DNA from 2 places in the Streptomyces sp. NBC_00075 genome. Region 2 is predicted to be linked to the other one. Evidence: riboswitches for the same ligand, from Rfam matches in the RefSeq annotation. Region 2 holds a riboswitch; the other holds the start of a gene.
What was found. Region 2 has a riboswitch for cyclic di-AMP ahead of OG787_RS17325 (NlpC/P60 family protein). Riboswitches for the same ligand answer to the same signal wherever they lie in the genome.

Region 1 (3,405 bases), 2.8 Mb from region 2:
GCACGCTGTAGCCGTCGGCGGCGGCGAGAGGGATCTCCGCGTAGCCCTTGTCGAACGCGAGGGCCGAACTCGGCCGCAGCTCACGCCCGTTGACGACTGCCCGGACGCTGTAGGCGCCCACGCCCCGACTGTTGTCCTGGTACGTCGTGGACCTGACGATCGGCGCGGTGTTGAGGCGACGCCCACCCTTGTACACGTTGAAGGCGATCGCGTTGCCATGGCGTGCGTACTCGGTGCCGAGCAGCCGCCAGCTGAGGAAGGTGCCCTTGCCCGACGGTACGGCGACCAGGCCTCGGTCGAGGTTCTCGACCACCCGGCGCGGGGGCTCGACCGCGTGTCCGACGGGCGCGGAGAGCGCCCCGGCCGTCAGGATCGCGGCGACGACGGCGCCGGTTCTTCGGCGTCGACTGGAATGCACAGGTCCTCCGTAGACAGTCGCAGAGAGTAGAAAGCGCTTGCGCAGCAACGGAGTTCACTGTGCCCCCACCTTCTCGCCCTGTCGACGCTCCGGGCACACGCGCCACAAGACTGCAATGCGATGATCATGGAAGGACACATACGGACACGCCGAAGGCCGGACCCGGGGATCGGGGTCCGGCCTTCGGCGGATGCTGCCTCGGAGAGCCTGTGTCAGCCGACGGCGACACCCTTCGAGCGGAGGTACGCGACCGGGTCCACGTCGGAGCCGTAGTCCGGGGTGGTGCGGATCTCGAAGTGCAGGTGCGGTCCGGTCACGTTGCCGGTGGCACCGGAGAGGCCGACCTGCTGACCCTCGGTCACGGTCTGGCCGGCCGAGACGGAGAGCTGCGAGAGGTGGGCGTACTGGGCGTAGTAGCCGTCGGCGAGCTTGATGACGACCTGGTTGCCGTACGCGCCGCCCCAGCCCGCGGAGACGACCGTGCCGGCGCCGACAGCCTTGAGGGAGGTGCCGGTCGGGACGACGAAGTCGACGCCCGTGTGGTAGCCGCTGGACCACATGCTGCCCGACACGTGGTAGGCGGTGCCGATGGTGGCGCCTGCCACGGGGAGGGTGAAGCCGCTGGAGCTGCCGGTGTCGGCGGCCTCGGTCGTCGTCGAGGTGTCGGCCTTCGCGCTCTCGGCGGCCGGCTTGGACGTCTCCGTCCGGGTCGACTCGGAGGACGACGTCTTCGACTTCGCCGAAGACGAAGAGGAGGAAGAAGAGGAAGGCGAAGAGGTCGACGCGGCCTTCTTGCCGATCGTCAGCTTCAGACCGGGGTGGATCAGGCTCGGGTCGGCGCCGATGGCGGTCCGGTTGTCCGAGTAGAGCTTCTGCCAGCCACCGCTGACGCTCTGCTCCCGGGCGATCTTCGAGAGGTAGTCGCCGGCCTGGACCGAGTAGGTCCTGACGCTCGCCTTCTTGGCGGCGGAAGGCGTGGAAGCGGCGGCCTTTTCCGTCTTCGCGGAAACGGACTCGGCCGATACGGACTTGGCCGATTCCGAAAGTGAGGAAACGGACTGGGCGGTGGACTCCGCCGTGGCCGCATGGGCGCCGGTGGCTCCCAGAAGCGGCAGTGCGAGAGCCGCTCCGCCGGTTCCGGCAACGGCTATCGAACGGGTGAAACGCTGGGACCTCGGACGGCGGTGCTTACCCTTCGCGGGCATGACGAATTCCTCTCCGTCGCCTGCGAGGTGAGCTGTCGGGTGCGGACTGGAGATGTCCGGCCACGCCTGAACGTGACTTAACCCCAAGCCTGTTCCAGAGACCGGAACAGGCGTTCTACCTGTGGGTCCCCCGCTCCTGCCGTTGTCGGGTGTTCGATGCGGGCTCCGGGCGGCGGCAGGATTGGGCGTCCGTCCGGATTGGTGGCGAACGTAAGCGACCAAGACGCACGGAAACAAGCCTGAGGTTCCCTGTGTACGGGTTTTCTGTGATCCTCCCCAGAATTCCCCGTCACTGTCCGTGAATTACGGATCTTTCCACCCCATGAAGTCCCTTAAAACACGCCGAAATTACGTGAACATGACGGCGACGCACGGTCACGAATATGACGCTGCTCACTCGCCTGATTCACAGCAACCTTTATTCCCAGGCGAGTTGGAACGAAGACGCCATAGAGGCTATATAGGACAGAAGCATCAGATGCGACGCAGCCGGAGAACTGCCGCATCGAGGTCACCCTTGAGGCCGGTCCGCAGTCCGTGGTGCAACAGCACGGCACCTCGGTGGACTTCGCCCGTTTCGCGGCATTCGTACGTCGCCGAGGGGTCGAGTCCGCGCAGCCGCAGCGCCGGTACCGGCTCGCCGTGGTGCTGCGCCTGGAGCCAGGCGAGGACGACGGCCTCGTCCCCGAGCACGTACTGCACAGCGCTCAGTCCGCCGGTCGGCCGCCGCAGCCGGTAGAGGTCTCCGCGCTGCACGACGGACCGGATCTCCTTGTACAGCGCCACCCACTCCCCCGCCTCGGCCAGCTCCTCCTCGGTCCATGTGGTGAGGTCGCCACCGACGCCGAGCACCCCGGCCATCGCGCTCACGAACCGGAACCGCAGCGAGCTGACCCGGCCGTTGAGCTGGGTGTTCGGGCTGTCGGTGACCCACGCGGCCATGACCCGCGCCGGATGGATCTGACTGAAGCCCTCCTGGATGGCGAGCCGGTCGAGCGGGTCGGTGTTGTCGGAGGTCCACACCTGGTCCGTACGGGCGAGGACACCGAGGTCGATCCGGCCGCCACCGCCCGAGCAGGACTCGAAGGCGACGTCCGGGTGGGCGGCCCGCAGGCGGTCCAGCAGGGCGTACAGCCCGTGCACATGGTCGACCCACAGGCGCTGCGGGTAGTCCTCGCCGGGCCAGCCGGCGTCGGTGAAGCAGCGGTTGAAGTCCCACTTCACATAGTCGATCGGGGCGCTGGAGAGCAGCCCGTCGAGCTGCTCCCAGAGGTACTGCCGGACATCCTCGCGCGCGAGGTTCAGTACGAGCTGATTGCGGAACTCCGTCCGCTTTCGTCCCGGTTGGAACTGCACCCAGTCGGGGTGCGCGCGGTACAGCTCGCTGTCCGGGTTGACCATCTCGGGCTCGACCCAGATGCCGAACCGCATCCCCAGGGCGTGCACGTACTCGGCGAGCGGCTTCAGTCCCGCCGGGAAGCGGTCGGGGTTGGGCGTCCAGTCGCCGAGGCCGGCCCGGTCGCTGGTGCGGGTCCCGAACCAGCCGTCGTCCACGACGAACAGCTCGACACCGATCGCGGCGGCCCGCCGGGCCAGCGTCCCCTGCTGCTCCTCGGAGATGTCGAACTCCGTGGCCTCCCAGGAGTTGTAGAGCACGGGCCGGTCCCGGTCGGCGTCCGGCACGACGAACGCGCGCTGGTACGCATGCCACGCCCGGCTCGCCCCGCCGTGCCCGGAGTCGGTCCACAGCCCCGCGAAGACCGGCGTGACGAAGGACTCCCC
Region 2 (3,405 bases):
ATCGTACGGAGGTCCTCCATCAGCGTGTTGAACTTCTTGACGGCGTTGGTCGACCGCGACGCCATCCCGTACGCCTCGTCCACGCGCCGCAGCGCCTGCGCGAAGCTGATCTTCTCGCGCTGCGCCAGCGCGTCGATCATCGCCTCGGCGCGCTCCCCGATGCCCCGCTTGGGGACGTTGAGGATCCGCCGCATCGGCACCGAGTCCTCCGGGTTGGCGAGGACACGCAGGTAGGCCAGGACGTCCCGGACCTCCTTGCGCTCGTAGAAGCGGACGCCGCCGACGACCTTGTAGGGCAGGCCGACGCGGATGAAGATCTCCTCGAAGACACGGGACTGGGCGTTGGTCCGGTAGAAGACGGCGACGTCGCCCGCCTTCGCGTCACCCGCGTCCGTCAGTCGGTCTATCTCCTCGGCGACGAACTGCGCCTCGTCGTGCTCGGTGTCGGCGACGTAGCCGGTGATCTGCGCGCCCGCGCCCGCGTTGGTCCACAGGTTCTTGGGGCGGCGGGACTCGTTGCGCTCGATGACCGCGTTGGCGGCGCTCAGGATCGTCTGCGTGGAACGGTAGTTCTGTTCGAGCAGGATCGTCGTCGCGTCCGCGTAGTCCTCCTCGAACTGGAGGATGTTGCGGATCGTCGCGCCCCGGAAGGCGTAGATCGACTGATCGGCGTCACCCACGACGCACAGCTCGGCGGGGCGCAGGTCGTGCTCGCTGGGCGGTACGTCCACCGGGTGCTCGGCGGTGCCGACGAGTTCCCGTACGAGCGCGTACTGGGCGTGGTTGGTGTCCTGGTACTCGTCGACGAGTACGTGCCGGAAGCGGCGGCGGTAGTGCTCGGCGACGTCCGGGAAGGCGCGCAGCAGGTTGACCGTCGTCATGATCAGGTCGTCGAAGTCGAGGGCGTTGGCCTCGCGGAGCCGCGACTGGTACATCGCGTACGCCTGGGCCAGGGTCTTCTCGAAACCGTCGCTCGCCTGGGCGGCGAAGTCCTCCTCGTCGATCAGCTCGTTCTTCAGGTTGGAGATCTTCGCGCTGAAGGACTTGGGCGGGAAGCGCTTGGGGTCCAGGTCCAGGTCGCGGCAGACGAGCGCCATGAGCCGCTTGCTGTCGGCCGCGTCGTAGATCGAGAAGGAGGACGTGAAGCCGAGCCTCTTGCTCTCCCGCCGGAGGATCCGTACGCACGCGCTGTGGAACGTCATCACCCACATCGCGTTCGCGCGCGGGCCGACGAGCTGTTCGACGCGCTCCTTCATCTCGCCGGCGGCCTTGTTGGTGAAGGTGATCGCGAGGATCTGGCCGGGGTGGACGCCCCGCTCGCCGAGCAGATAGGCGATGCGGTGGGTGAGCACACGTGTCTTGCCGGAGCCGGCGCCCGCCACGATGAGCAGGGGGGTGTCGGCGTGCACGACGGCCGCGCGCTGGTTCTCGTTCAGCCCGTCCAGGAGCGCGGCCGGGTCCACCACGGGGCGTGGGGCGCCGTCGCGGTAGTACGCGTCCCGGTCCGGCGGCGCGTCGAACTGCCCGCCGAACAGGTCGTCCGGAACGGGCTCCGGCGCATGCTCGTCCTCGGGCGGCGGCGGGGGCTCCTCCTCGTGGGCACGAGGGCCCTGGAGGTCCGCCAGGAAGCTGTCGTCAAAGAGGCTGCTCATCGCTCTCCGAGTCTAGGCTCCCCCACTGACAACCGGCCGCCACCCCGAAAACATCCTCCGTACTGTCCGGACAGCGGATCGCCGACCAGGATGAACACGTCAAGTGCGGACCTAACGTCACACACTCCTCCAGATCGACTCCGGTGACCCGTATTTAAAGTTGAGGTCACAAAAACGTATCGGGCATAGCGGTCATCAACCTTCACACGGGCCACACGAATTGGTTAGCGTGCCCTCCAGGCCGCTCGACCCCCACCGGCGAACATCGCCGGGCCGCGCGGCCTCCGCCGAGTCCGATCGTGCCGCCCTGTGCGGCAGGAGCCGGGGACCCACCGAAAACTTGGGGTGAATCGGTCCGACTGCCGTCCAGGGCAAGGACCGTAGGGCAACCCTTCCGAACCACCCGCCCGAACCCGACAGCTAACCCGGTAGGCGGTACGTGGAAGGAGTCGCCTCCCTTGGCGTCGTCGCACCGCAAGTCGCGTCCCACGGGAACGCGCGTAGCAGGCATACGGACCCCCGCCTTCGCCACGGCGGCCCTGACCTCCGTCGCCCTGCTGTCCCAGACCGCCAACGCCGCGCCCACGGAGCCCACCGCTCCCCCGGCGCCCTCGGCCGACGACAAGCCGAGCATGGAGGAGGTCGAGGCGAAGGTCGGCGACCTCTACCGCCAGGCCGAGTCGGCCACCGACAAGTACAACGCCGCCAAGGAGAAGACCTCCAAGCAGCGCAAGCGCGTCGACACCCTGATGGACGACGTGGCCCAGCGCACCCAGAAGCTCAACGACGCGCGCGAGGAGCTCGGTTCCTTCGCCGCGGCCCAGTACCGCACCGGGTCGGCCGCCCCCGACACAGCGACGTTCCTCCTCGCGGACGACCCGCAGGACTACTTCGACCAGAACCAGCTGATGGACCGGCTGACCGCCCGCCAGAAGGACGCGGTCGACGAGTACATCACGGAGCAGGCCGAGACGACGCAGATGCGCCAGGAGGCCACCGCGAGCCTCGAATCGCTCACGGAGTCCCAGGACGACCTGCAGACGACCAAGACCACCGTCCAGACGAAGCTCGCACAGGCCCGCCAGCTCCTCTCCCGCCTCACCGCCGAGGAGAAGCTACGGCTCGCGGCGATCGAGCGGGAGAAGCAGGCGGAGGCCCGCCGCCAGGCGGAGGAACTCGCCCGTCAGCAGCAGGCGGCGGAGCAGCAGCGCCAGCAGGAAGCGGCGGCGGCCGCGGCGGCCCAGCAGTCGACGGGCAGCACCGCCTCCGACACGTCGACGACAACGGTCACCGACTCCTCGTACGCCGCCAAGGCGGAGAAGGCCCTCACCTTCGCACGCGCACAGGTCGGCAAGCCGTACGTCTGGGGCGCGACCGGCCCGGACTCGTACGACTGCTCGGGCCTCACGCAGGCCGCCTGGAAGGCCGCCGGAGTCACCCTCCCGCGCACCACCTACGACCAGGTGAACGCGGGCACGACGGTCTCCCTCTCCGACATCCAACCCGGTGACCTGGTCTTCTTTTACGACGACATCAGCCACGTCGGCCTCTACATCGGCAACGGCATGATGATCCACGCCCCGAAGCCGGGTGCGTACGTCCGCGAGGAATCGATCTTCTACGACGGCGAGTCGGCGATCCACAGCGTGGTGCGCCCGGCCTGACGGGCAGGTCGGGCAGCTCTCATCAGGTCCAGAGCACGGCGATGAAGATGTTCGCCGTCGTGAACAGACCCACCAGGCCGAACAGCCGC

Region 1: another riboswitch for cyclic di-AMP. It lies ahead of OG787_RS05650 (peptidoglycan DD-metalloendopeptidase family protein); the one in region 2 lies ahead of OG787_RS17325 (NlpC/P60 family protein).

The regions. Positions count from the first base shown of each region.
Region 1 is NZ_CP108243.1:1,284,780-1,288,184, forward strand. Features, by position in the region: gene OG787_RS05645 (hypothetical protein) at 1-418, opposite strand, end outside; gene OG787_RS05650 (peptidoglycan DD-metalloendopeptidase family protein) at 631-1,623, opposite strand; cyclic di-AMP (ydaO/yuaA leader) riboswitch at 1,628-1,805, opposite strand; gene OG787_RS05655 (alpha-galactosidase) at 2,098-3,405, opposite strand, start outside.
Region 2 is NZ_CP108243.1:4,061,273-4,064,677, forward strand. Features, by position in the region: gene pcrA (DNA helicase PcrA) at 1-1,652, opposite strand, end outside; cyclic di-AMP (ydaO/yuaA leader) riboswitch at 1,928-2,103, shown strand; gene OG787_RS17325 (NlpC/P60 family protein) at 2,111-3,316, shown strand; gene OG787_RS17330 (hypothetical protein) at 3,339-3,405, opposite strand, start outside.